2 regions of the Bacillus seohaeanensis genome follow, and region 2 is predicted to be linked to the other one. Evidence: a T-box and tRNA genes for the amino acid it is inferred to sense, from the RefSeq annotation. Region 2 holds a T-box; the other holds one or more tRNA genes.
The links. A T-box is a leader RNA that pairs with one kind of tRNA and senses whether it is charged. The one in region 2 lies ahead of tyrS (tyrosine--tRNA ligase), so its partner is inferred to be a tRNA-Tyr.
Positions count from the first base shown of each region.

Region 1: it has a tRNA-Tyr gene. The T-box ahead of tyrS (tyrosine--tRNA ligase) is inferred to sense a tRNA for this amino acid. The anticodon was not compared.

Region 1 covers NZ_JBHUMF010000035.1:157,281-163,054, reverse strand. Annotated here, with positions in the region: tRNA gene ACFSUL_RS21260 (tRNA-Glu) at 11-85, shown strand; tRNA gene ACFSUL_RS21255 (tRNA-Val) at 92-167, shown strand; tRNA gene ACFSUL_RS21250 (tRNA-Thr) at 239-314, shown strand; tRNA gene ACFSUL_RS21245 (tRNA-Lys) at 340-415, shown strand; tRNA gene ACFSUL_RS21240 (tRNA-Leu) at 422-506, shown strand; tRNA gene ACFSUL_RS21235 (tRNA-Gly) at 520-594, shown strand; tRNA gene ACFSUL_RS21230 (tRNA-Leu) at 605-693, shown strand; tRNA gene ACFSUL_RS21225 (tRNA-Arg) at 700-776, shown strand; tRNA gene ACFSUL_RS21220 (tRNA-Pro) at 791-867, shown strand; tRNA gene ACFSUL_RS21215 (tRNA-Ala) at 891-963, shown strand; tRNA gene ACFSUL_RS21210 (tRNA-Met) at 979-1,052, shown strand; tRNA gene ACFSUL_RS21205 (tRNA-Ile) at 1,083-1,156, shown strand; tRNA gene ACFSUL_RS21200 (tRNA-Ser) at 1,164-1,256, shown strand; tRNA gene ACFSUL_RS21195 (tRNA-Met) at 1,284-1,357, shown strand; tRNA gene ACFSUL_RS21190 (tRNA-Asp) at 1,391-1,467, shown strand; tRNA gene ACFSUL_RS21185 (tRNA-Phe) at 1,585-1,660, shown strand; tRNA gene ACFSUL_RS21180 (tRNA-Tyr) at 1,696-1,779, shown strand; tRNA gene ACFSUL_RS21175 (tRNA-Trp) at 1,788-1,861, shown strand; tRNA gene ACFSUL_RS21170 (tRNA-His) at 1,876-1,951, shown strand; tRNA gene ACFSUL_RS21165 (tRNA-Gln) at 1,995-2,069, shown strand; tRNA gene ACFSUL_RS21160 (tRNA-Gly) at 2,158-2,231, shown strand; tRNA gene ACFSUL_RS21155 (tRNA-Ile) at 2,247-2,323, shown strand; tRNA gene ACFSUL_RS21150 (tRNA-Asn) at 2,345-2,419, shown strand; tRNA gene ACFSUL_RS21145 (tRNA-Arg) at 2,508-2,581, shown strand; gene upp (uracil phosphoribosyltransferase) at 3,045-3,674, shown strand; gene wecB (non-hydrolyzing UDP-N-acetylglucosamine 2-epimerase) at 3,694-4,839, shown strand; gene ACFSUL_RS21130 (AtpZ/AtpI family protein) at 5,354-5,575, shown strand; gene ACFSUL_RS21125 (ATP synthase subunit I) at 5,582-5,774, shown strand, end outside.
Region 2 covers NZ_JBHUMF010000031.1:65,669-71,442, reverse strand. Annotated here, with positions in the region: gene ACFSUL_RS13640 (hypothetical protein) at 1-153, opposite strand, end outside; gene ACFSUL_RS13635 (hypothetical protein) at 199-495, opposite strand; gene ACFSUL_RS13630 (DUF2332 domain-containing protein) at 571-1,605, opposite strand; gene ACFSUL_RS13625 (hypothetical protein) at 1,947-2,204, opposite strand; gene tyrS (tyrosine--tRNA ligase) at 2,881-4,125, opposite strand; T-box leader at 4,172-4,394, opposite strand; gene ACFSUL_RS13615 (MarR family transcriptional regulator) at 4,414-4,959, opposite strand; gene ACFSUL_RS13610 (hypothetical protein) at 5,589-5,774, opposite strand, start outside.

The DNA.
Region 1 (5,774 bases), on a different contig from region 2:
AAATTATATTGGCCCGTTGGTCAAGCGGTTAAGACACCGCCCTTTCACGGCGGTAACACGGGTTCGAATCCCGTACGGGTCACCATATAGTGGAGGATTAGCTCAGCTGGGAGAGCACCTGCCTTACAAGCAGGGGGTCGGCGGTTCGATCCCGTCATCCTCCACCATATATAGTTGTTAGGTTTAACTAGCAAGGCATAATTGATGAATATATATTAGTAGAATAAATATTAATAACGCCGGTGTAGCTCAACTGGTAGAGCAACTGACTTGTAATCAGTAGGTTGGGGGTTCAAGTCCTCTTGCCGGCACCATTTAGTATATACTTAATAATTTTAAGAGCCATTAGCTCAGTTGGTAGAGCATCTGACTTTTAATCAGAGGGTCGAAGGTTCGAATCCTTCATGGCTCACCACTATTTGCGGGTGTGGCGGAATTGGCAGACGCACCAGACTTAGGATCTGGCGCCGCAAGGCGTGGGGGTTCAAGTCCCTTCACCCGCACCACTGCTTTTATAACGCGGAAGTAGTTCAGTGGTAGAACACCACCTTGCCAAGGTGGGGGTCGCGGGTTCGAATCCCGTCTTCCGCTCCAAAGAAACTTTGCCGGGGTGGCGGAACTGGCAGACGCACAGGACTTAAAATCCTGCGGTAGGTGACTACCGTACCGGTTCGATTCCGGTCCTCGGCACCACAATACGCGCCCGTAGCTCAATTGGATAGAGCGTTTGACTACGGATCAAAAGGTTAGGGGTTCGACTCCTCTCGGGCGCGCCATCTTAATTAATAAACGGGAAGTAGCTCAGCTTGGTAGAGCACTTGGTTTGGGACCAAGGGGTCGCAGGTTCGAATCCTGTCTTCCCGACCAGTAGAAAGTTTAAATACAAACATGGGGCCTTAGCTCAGCTGGGAGAGCGCCTGCTTTGCACGCAGGAGGTCAGCGGTTCGATCCCGCTAGGCTCCATATTATTTTTAAAATGGCGGTGTAGCTCAGCTGGCTAGAGCGTACGGTTCATACCCGTGAGGTCGGGGGTTCGATCCCCTCCGCCGCTATAAGAAATTAATGTTAGTGCTAGTAATATTGGACCCTTAGCTCAGTTGGTTAGAGCTGACGGCTCATAACCGTCCGGTCGTAGGTTCGAGTCCTACAGGGTCCATTTATATGGAGGAATACCCAAGTCTGGCTGAAGGGATCGGTCTTGAAAACCGACAGGGGTGTTAAAGCCCGCGGGGGTTCGAATCCCTCTTCCTCCGCCATATCCTTTAAACAATAATTCATATTAGCGCGGGGTGGAGCAGTCTGGTAGCTCGTCGGGCTCATAACCCGAAGGTCGCAGGTTCAAATCCTGCCCCCGCAATACCAGGTTTTCAGTAAAATGAAAATTTAATTTGGTCCGGTAGTTCAGTTGGTTAGAATGCCTGCCTGTCACGCAGGAGGTCGCGGGTTCGAGTCCCGTCCGGACCGCCATTTACATATAGGGCACTTATAAAATCAGCATACAGATTGAATTGAGATTTGAAAAAATTTCCTGGAAGTTGTATGATGAAGAAAGCCTTGTCTGAAATTAGGATACATATTAAATAAGGCTCAGTAGCTCAGTTGGTAGAGCAATGGACTGAAAATCCATGTGTCGGCGGTTCGATTCCGTCCTGAGCCACCATTAACTTAATATTCCCTTAGTTTTTCAGGAAGTATGGAGGGGTAGCGAAGTGGCTAAACGCGGCGGACTGTAAATCCGCTCCTTCGGGTTCGGCAGTTCGAATCTGCCCCCCTCCACCACCAAAATTAGGGGCATAGTTTAACGGTAGAACAGAGGTCTCCAAAACCTCCAGTGTGGGTTCGATTCCTACTGCCCCTGCCAATAGATAAATAATGGCGGTTGTGGCGAAGTGGTTAACGCATCGGATTGTGGCTCCGACACTCGTGGGTTCGATTCCCATCAATCGCCCCAAAGTAAAGTATTATTATAAAAATTGACTCATGCTGCTTTTCAATGGGCTATAGCCAAGCGGTAAGGCAACGGACTTTGACTCCGTCATGCGCTGGTTCGAATCCAGCTAGCCCAGCCATTTTCAAATAACTTGGTTAATTGTTAGTCAAAGATAGGTAAGCTTTCATAGCAAGTCAAACTTGAGTATTTACAATAAATTTATACATGCGGGTGTAGTTTAATGGTAAAACCTCAGCCTTCCAAGCTGATGTCGTGGGTTCGATTCCCATCACCCGCTCCAAATAATACATAATGGGGGCCTATAGCTCAGCTGGTTAGAGCGCACGCCTGATAAGCGTGAGGTCGGTGGTTCGAGTCCACTTAGGCCCACCATAATTAAATAATTTTTCTTGTTCCGCAGTAGCTCAGTGGTAGAGCAATCGGCTGTTAACCGATTGGTCGTAGGTTCGAGTCCTACCTGCGGAGCCATTTTTTATATGAAGAAATTTTTAAGATCGCCCTTTGCTAAGAGGATAGGTCCCGTAGACATGCTTATTTCTTTTATTTCAAGTGTGATGCGCCTTTAGCTCAGCAGGATAGAGCGACAGCCTCCTAAGCTGTAGGTCAGAGGTTCGAATCCTCTAAGGCGCGTATTTAAACATAACTATGGTAGAGTGATAGAAAAAACTAATATGAATATCTAAAAATATAACGAGGAGCGATTACCAATATGGTAGTCGCTTTTTTTGTAGGGAAAATAATAAAAAGTTCTCTTTTGAATAACCTTTCTATTAGAACAGTCTGCATCTAAACTAGTATAGGGAGCCTGCTTAGCTTTTTCTGCCCGTAAACTGAATCTATTGTTTTAAAAAAGTTTTTTTCTTTTTAACATGAGGGATAAAGATTCCAAACCTCTGTATTTTATAGAACAAATTCGACTTATACTCTTCTGATTCTTACATGTGACTCGAAAGAATTACATCTTCTTAAAAATTTCCTTACACTTCCTCACTTTTATTGCCCTTAGATTCTCTTTTATGTACAATAGGCAATAGTGTAAATCATGAAACAGGAATTTATTTTACATAAAAACAGCATAAAGGAGCGAGTTAGAGTGGGTAAGGTTTATGTATTTGATCATCCATTAATTCAACACAAATTAACATTTATTAGAGATAAAAACACAGGTACAAAGGAATTTCGTGAGCTAGTAGATGAGGTGGCTACGCTAATGGCCTTTGAAATCACACGTGATTTACAATTGGAGGAAATTGAAGTAGCAACACCAGTTAGTCAGGCGACAGCCAAAACATTAGCTGGAAAAAAACTCGGGATTGTGCCGATTCTTCGTGCGGGACTAGGTATGGTTGATGGAATATTAAAGCTTATTCCTGCAGCAAAAGTAGGACATGTTGGTTTGTACCGTGATCCTGAAACATTGCAGCCTATTGAATATTATGTGAAGCTTCCTAGTGATGTGGAAGAGCGTGAGCTTATTGTAGTAGATCCAATGCTTGCTACTGGCGGGTCTGCTGTTGAAGCGATTAACTCACTAAAAAAACGTGGTGCGAAAAACATCAAATTCATGTGTCTTGTTGCCTGTCCTGAAGGTGTGGATGCAATTAAAGAAGCACATCCGGAAGTAGATATTTATATCGCAGCACTTGATGAAGGGTTAAATGAAAAAGGATATATCGTACCTGGTCTTGGCGATGCAGGAGACAGATTATATGGTACAAAATAATGAAAAGCAGGTGAAAATAGTGGACAAGCCTATAAAAGTAATGACAATCTTCGGTACAAGACCAGAAGCAATAAAAATGGCACCACTTGTACTAGAGTTAAAGAAATATCCTGAGCAATTTGAGACAGTCGTAACAGTAACAGCTCAACATCGACAAATGCTAGATCAGGTATTGAACATTTTTGATGTGCAACCTGATTATGACTTAAATATAATGAAGGACCGTCAAACACTTATAGATGTTACCACAAGGGGACTAGAGGGGCTCGATAAGGTAATGAAAGAAGCAAAGCCCGATGTTGTCCTTGTACATGGCGATACAACAACAACATTTATTGCCAGCCTTGCAGCATTCTATAATCAAATTGCAGTTGGTCATGTAGAAGCCGGATTGCGAACATGGAATAAATATTCTCCATTCCCAGAGGAAATGAATCGTCAATTAACAGGTGTTATGGCAGATTTGCACTTCTCTCCAACAGAGAAATCAGCTCAAAATCTTCTAAATGAAAACAAAAAGGAAGAAAGTATCTTTATTACTGGAAATACAGCGATAGATGCACTTAAAACTACGGTTAAAGATGAATATGAACATGAGGTGCTTCAAAAGGTCGGCGATGATCGTCTAGTATTACTTACGGCACACCGCCGTGAAAACCTCGGTGAGCCGATGCGTAATATGTTCCGTGCAATTAAGCGATTAGTGGACGAGCATGATGATATTCAAGTTGTTTACCCGGTCCATTTGAACCCAGCCGTTCGAGAAGTGGCGGATGAGGTGCTCGGAAATGATCCTCGAATACACTTAATTGAGCCGCTTGATGTCATTGATTTTCATAACTTTGCTTCAAGAGCACATTTAATTTTAACCGATTCTGGTGGTGTCCAAGAAGAAGCCCCATCACTTGGTGTCCCAGTTCTTGTGCTTCGTGACACAACGGAGCGTCCGGAAGGAATTGAAGCAGGAACATTAAAGCTAGCAGGGATAGAAGAAGAAAATATATACAACTTAGCGAAAGAGCTTCTTACAGACCAAAAAGCTTACGATAAAATGGCGAAAGCAGCCAATCCATACGGAGACGGACTTGCATCTTACCGAATCACCCAAGCTATCCGTTATCATTTCAAAGAACTAAAGGAACGACCAAAGCCGTTCACAACCTAACTAACATAGAGGCCCTTGTTATTTAAATAACAAGGGCCTCTATTATTTTGCGGACGTAGCTTTAATGCGTTAAAGTAACTAGGGACGGACCTTTGAGGTTGTCTCCAACTTCCATATCTTAACCCATTAAAATCCATACTTTAGAACGGAAAAAATAATTTATACAAGTATAATATTATATGGAAGTATTTACATTACATAAAAGTCATTCACATATTCATGTTTCTTCTATATACTTTAAGAAGTAGAGCAGTAAGTAGTATTGAAAATGCCTAAAGATTTGTATCTATTGTCAAAAAACACGTTTGAATTGTGTGCAAATTGTGACAACTGTAACAGCTAGTAAACTTTTTAAATACAACACATTGACATAGATAATATGCTATTGTATGCTAACAAAGGATATATAATGATAAGGTTTTCACAATTAAATGTTTAAGGTGTGAAAACGCTTTACATCCTTTGAAGAAAGTGCTTTTCCACATTCCACTACAAATTAGTGTGGGGATGAATTATGCGTCAAAACAAACGACGTCCGTATCAATCGATGGCCCTATATTCTGCCATACTTTCACAATTAGTTGGTTCCATTCTCATTGGAATTTTTGGAGGAAGATGGCTTGATAAAATATGGGATACCACACCACTATTCTTAATTATTGGACTACTTCTTGGTCTGTCGGCAGGTACTTATGCCATGCTTCGCACAGTCCAACATTTCTATTCGGGAGACTAATGTGACATGCCGGAAATACAACAAATGTTTATAAGGCATCGTAAGTACATACTTTTTCTTCTCTCCATTTACGTTCTCGGTTGGGGCTTTACATCCTATCAGTCTATTTTTTTAGGACTTATCTTTGGTACAAGTATAAGCTTGTTTAACCACTGGGTAATGGTTAGAAGAACATCAAGGTTTGGAGATGCGGTGTTAG
Region 2 (5,774 bases):
GATACATCCAATAAAGCCACCAATTGCAAGTATTATAGGAACGAACCATAAGCTCCCAGTCGTTAAATGATATAGTCCATTCATGCATAGAAGGAAGCAACCAACTAATCCAACCATCACTCTTACCTTTTTATTAAACTCAACCACCTCCAAAAAAGCAAGGGAACCCCCAAAAAAGTACGCTTCTGTTAAAGTAAATTAGGTCCTACTTCTCTTTAAAGTGAAAATCACTATAAGGTTTACTAAAGAACCAAATAAAAGTGCAATAGAAAAATATATACTTGTAATTGCTATACCAAAATCCCCCTCCATAACATCAAAAGAAGCAAAAATTAGCGGGAGTAAAAAAACGAAAATAGCTAGTAAAATAAGCATAATAGCCGGTATAAATCGTTTTGAATAAGAAATTTTTATCGTCCAATAAACCGAACCCACTATTAATAACATTGGTAATATAAATCCAACAATAATGTTTAAATTGGAGTCATCCAACATACATCCCACCTTTTTAAAAGACCCATTTCTAAAATCGGAACACTCTTTTCCCTTTTAGTTTGTATTTCAGAATGTTTATTCACTGTTACATAACCATTTAAACCATCTACCGTGACCATCTGTTTCAGCAATCATTTGGTTGCTTTCCACACCATCTACATAATAATCGAGGTGTAAATTTCTGTCTTGCATGTTATTGTAAATATGAAAGACATCTCGGTCATTACCAATAGATTTGACAGTACGTAGAAGCTGTTTTTTTGTCTCTAATGACATTTGGTTGGCTACGTGAGTATGAAAAATACAAATTACACTGTCTTCTAGGATCCTATCACTATATTCAGCTAGTAAGCTAATCCCATCCCCTTCAATCAAATGAACTGGATACTCCTTGATGTAATTGATAGCATGTTCAAACATCGATAGTCTCTCTTTATGCTCAGGCCATATTAAAGATTTAAGCCACAACTTCTCCTCCTCATCATTTAAATCAATCGTATTTAGATCCAAACCAATCCTCGTTGAAACTGGAGGCGGAGTTGAATGTAGACGTGGAGTATTTTCTCCCACTATCTTTGCAGTAATGTTCAGTTTAGATTCTTTATTTCCATACATCTCATTTGACCCGTATGAATATGAATACTTATCCCATAGAAGCTGCAATCCCGAACTAGTTCCAATTTCTATGAGTGCCAATGGTTTTTTAGTCTTTTCGTAGATATAACAAAAAGCTGGATAAAGGTATGCACATCTTCGAACCTCATTCGTTTGAACAAGCCTTGTTTTAAGAATGGATCTAATTTCATTATGGTATTCACTACAAAAAGCTTTAAAGTATTTAAATGATTCCTCATATGGCTTAACCTTATTTACGATACTAGGGTAATATTCTTTTAACTTGTGGTCGGTTCCTTTTAGTAAAAGGTAATGTACTGCACCAAAAAGTAGATTGGGAACAGGCTGTCCGTTACTTGCATTTTTGCATAAATCTAGAAGAGTATCTTCCCTCGATATTTCTAATGACAAATATTCATATAATAAGCTAGAGCCTTTACACTCATCTCTGGCAAAGGTCAAAAAACTCTGAGACAAAACTTCCTTATCCAGCATAAGAACTCCCCCATCTGTAAAAAAAAGATGCTATATATATTTTCTCCACCAACTCACTATTCCCCTTGGTTTAATAACAGCCCCACAAAAGTGCCAAATACATACAAAAAGTTAATATGCATCGTCAAGACAGTAGAAGACATAAACTATGCAGCGAAAAATCTATCGTTAACCTACTTTACTTTTTTGGCGACCAATACCCAAAATCGCTAGTGCAATGATAAACAAGTTAGTGTTACTATAGCTAAACTACGAATCTTCTTCCGCAACTATTCTGTTTCTTTCGTTGAAAAAGGAGTATTTACATTACTAAAGATAAGCACGGTTTAGCGTAATATTGATTATGCTTCTCCCATTCCAAACCCTAAGAGAAGTAAAGAAAGAATTATAATAAAAGCAATAATATTCAAGCTCATTAATACCCACTTTATCCAATTCCCACCTTTAAGAGCGTGAACAAAACCAAAAATCGGTGATAATACCATCCATATAATCATCACTCTTCCAAAGGATCCGAGAGAAATCCCACTGGTCATTAAGAGGAAGAGTATAAGAAAAATTACAATGTGTACGAAAGACCATATAGTATTTTTATTCATTTTTTTATCTCCCTTCTGTCTCAGATAGATTCATATATTTATTTTTTTATAATCCAAAATCAGTAAACCCTCCCTTGTTAAACACCACTACCCCTTTAACGAAGGATCTTACATTCCAATTCTAACATAATATCCCAATTATTTTCCGTAAAATTGAAAGAGGTTGGGACATAACTAACATACTATCCCCTAAAGACGAATAATATCAGATTAAATTATTTCGTAATCGCTGTTACACACCGCTGTTGATTTCCGTGTCAAGACTTCGCTTTCCGCGGGCGGTCGGTGAGCCTCCGAGAAAAGCGGAAGTGGCTTGGTCAGCTCGTGAAGAAAATAGGGAAATACCCAAAAGGCGCTTTTTGCCTTTAGGGTATTTCATCTTTTTCATAGCGAGTTAGCCACTGGAGCTAAACATGCGCTGCGCTCTTGCGGGGTCTCACCTGTTCCGCTTTTCCCGCAGGAGTCTTCGTCTTGCACTCCAATCAACAGCTAGAACAAGTTAAAAAGAACAACAAGTTTTATGAAGACTTATAAAAAAATCCGAACTAATTTCCCTTCAAATGAAAGAATTAGTTCGAATTTTTATTCACCTAGAGCACATTTGTCCCAGCCTCTTTTCTACCTCTTGTCCCCTTAGTTGAATAAACGATATCCTAAAGGTACAACATTAAGTTCATTACCTTTTTATCTTTACAAACTTTCGTTTACCAACTTGTATTATTAAGCCATCAGTAATAGCTACTTTTAAATTGGTATCCTCAACCCTGTCTCCATTTATTTTTACTCCTCTATTTTCAATCATTCTTCGGGCTTCACTTTTTGAGTTTAATAATTGTAAATCAACAAGTAAATTAATAACTGGTGTGTCAACATTTCCGTTCCACTTCACTTCTGGAATCTCGTCAGGTAATGTACCTCGTTGGAAAACAGAGACGAAATGCTGCTCTGCTTTGCTTGCTGCTTCCATCCCGTGGTACATTCTAACAATTGTTTTCCCCAATAACATCTTTGCATCCCTCGGGTGCAATACACCTGTTTTAAGGTCCTCTTTTACTTTTTGAATTTGTTCTGGAGTAAAATCTGTTATTAGTTCAAAGTATTTAACCATTAATTCATCAGGGATTGACATTGCTTTCCCGTACATTTCTTGCGGGCTTTCGTCAATACCGATGTAGTTGTTCTTTGATTTAGACATTTTATCAACACCGTCAAGCCCTTCTAATAATGGCATTAACAAAGCCACTTGCTTTTCTTTTCCAAATCTCTCTTGAAAGTGCCTTCCCATTAAAATATTGAAATGCTGGTCTGTTCCACCAAGTTCAATATCACATTCTAACTTTACAGAATCATATCCTTGCATTAAAGGGTAAAAGAATTCGTGTAGGGAAATAGCCTTGCCAGAAGCAATTCGTTCTTCAAAATCATCTCGTTCTAATAGGCGTGCTACTGTTATTTTTCCTGCAAGTTGGATGACATCTTCAAAATTTAATGTAGACAACCATTTGGAGTTATAATGTAGTTCAACCTTTTCCATGTCGATTACCTTTGCAAATTGCTCGAAGTATGTTTTCGCATTATGCTTTACTTCTTCGTCGGTTAATTGTTTTCTTGCCACTGATTTACCTGTTGGATCCCCAATTTTCCCAGTGAAATCGCCAATAATGAGTTGGATAATATGACCATTCTCCTGAAACTGCCTCATCTTGTTAAGAACCACGGTATGTCCAAGGTGTACATCTGGAGCAGAAGGGTCTAATCCTAATTTTATCTTAAGTGGTTTATTCTCTATTATTGACTTTGCTACCTTGTTTTTTAATTCTTCGGTTGGAATAATTTCTTGAACACCTTGGCTGTAAATGGTCATTTGTCTCTTTACTTCTGTTAGTTGTTCCTCATTTAATTGTTTAATAAAATCACTCATTCTCTTTCCTCCTAAAAATAAATATAAAAAAACCACATCCCTAAGAAAAAGGGACGTGGTTTAACTTTTGCACGCGGTACCACCCTAATTGAAGGATTTAATCCTCCCACTCAACGATTAACGGCTCGTCCGTTCTTTGCTATATTTTCGTTCACAAAGAAAGCTCAAGGAATGTAATTCGTATTTATCTTTGCGCCGATTCGCACCACCCATCGACTCTCTGTATGCAGTGAGATAACTACTACTGAATGTCCTGTCATCACTTTACAACTATTTTATTATTGTTCATTAAAAGTTATTCTCTCTAATTATCGTTCTAAGTAACTTCGAAGTATTTTTTTGCTCATCCACAGTTAGTCCTGAAACAATTTCCACTTCCCCTTTATGAAATGGAGGATATAATCTTTCCATCACTTCTTTTCCCTTATCCGTTATCGCAACGTAAGTGATTCGTCTATCCCTGTTATCAACTTTTCGATAACAAAGTTCTTTTCGTTCCAATGTTTTTGTAACATTGCTTATCGTTGCTTTTGTAACTCCAGCCGACTTTGCTAACTTTTTTGTTTCTATCGATTTCCAAATCCATAGATCATAAAGCAATGAAAAGGAAGTCCAAGATAGCCCAAACTCCGATAAAACTTCACGCTCCATTTTGTTTCTTAGTCCTTGAGCCACTCTATAAATATTCGTAACAACTGAAATAGCATCTAAATCAAGTGAATCCAAAGGAAGCTTAGCTAAAAGGTTCATTGTATCTTTCTCGTCAGATAACAATTCCCCGTCATCATTAAAGGAATGAATGACAACCACCTCTCTTTGAATTTTCGTAATCATTAGCTTTGAAACGATATTAGCAAAAAAGATATATCTTTGCAATACAAAAAGAGAATGTGGTAGCTTTTCATTCTTTCTTCTTTAACTATATGAAAAGGAACTAATTATACTCGCACCCCATACTATTATTGCCATTACGATAGCTGATATAATCGTCCCGCCAATGACCCTTCCACCAAAACCCCTCCCTCAATAACTTTCCTACGAAATCCTAACCGAAAAGGTTTCGGATTTACTGAATATTATGTACTTTATTTTTACCACCAACCTAAAATCAATGCCCTATTAGTTAAATCTCTACCTAAGTCATTTCATGTATAATTTTCTACAGATTTTTTCGGGAAGCAAGTGTGCAAAGTAAAAAGACCACTACAATTAAATTGTTAATGGTCTTTTTAGATTATTTATATACATCTCCACGATTATCAATAGTTAGTATATAAACTATTTTCTCACTATGGTTAATTTCAAATATAGTTCTGTATGTTCCAACCCTTAATCTTAATATTCCCTTTTTACCCTTTAACGGTTTTATATCACCTATAGGCGGTTATATGGTCAGTCCTTTTAAAGCCTTGCTTATTCTTAATTGAACAGATTTTTCTTGTTTTTTTAGAAATTTAATTGATTCACGACTGAGTGTCAGCTGGTAAGTTAAGCTCATTCATGGCTTCCTCCCAGGACACAAACTCCGAGTTATGCTTTAGTTGACGTTCTTCTTCTTCACTCAAAGGGGTTTCATCTGGTGTCAATTCACTAATTTCATCCCAATCCGGGCGAATATGACTTATAGTTAAAAATTTCAAATAATCATA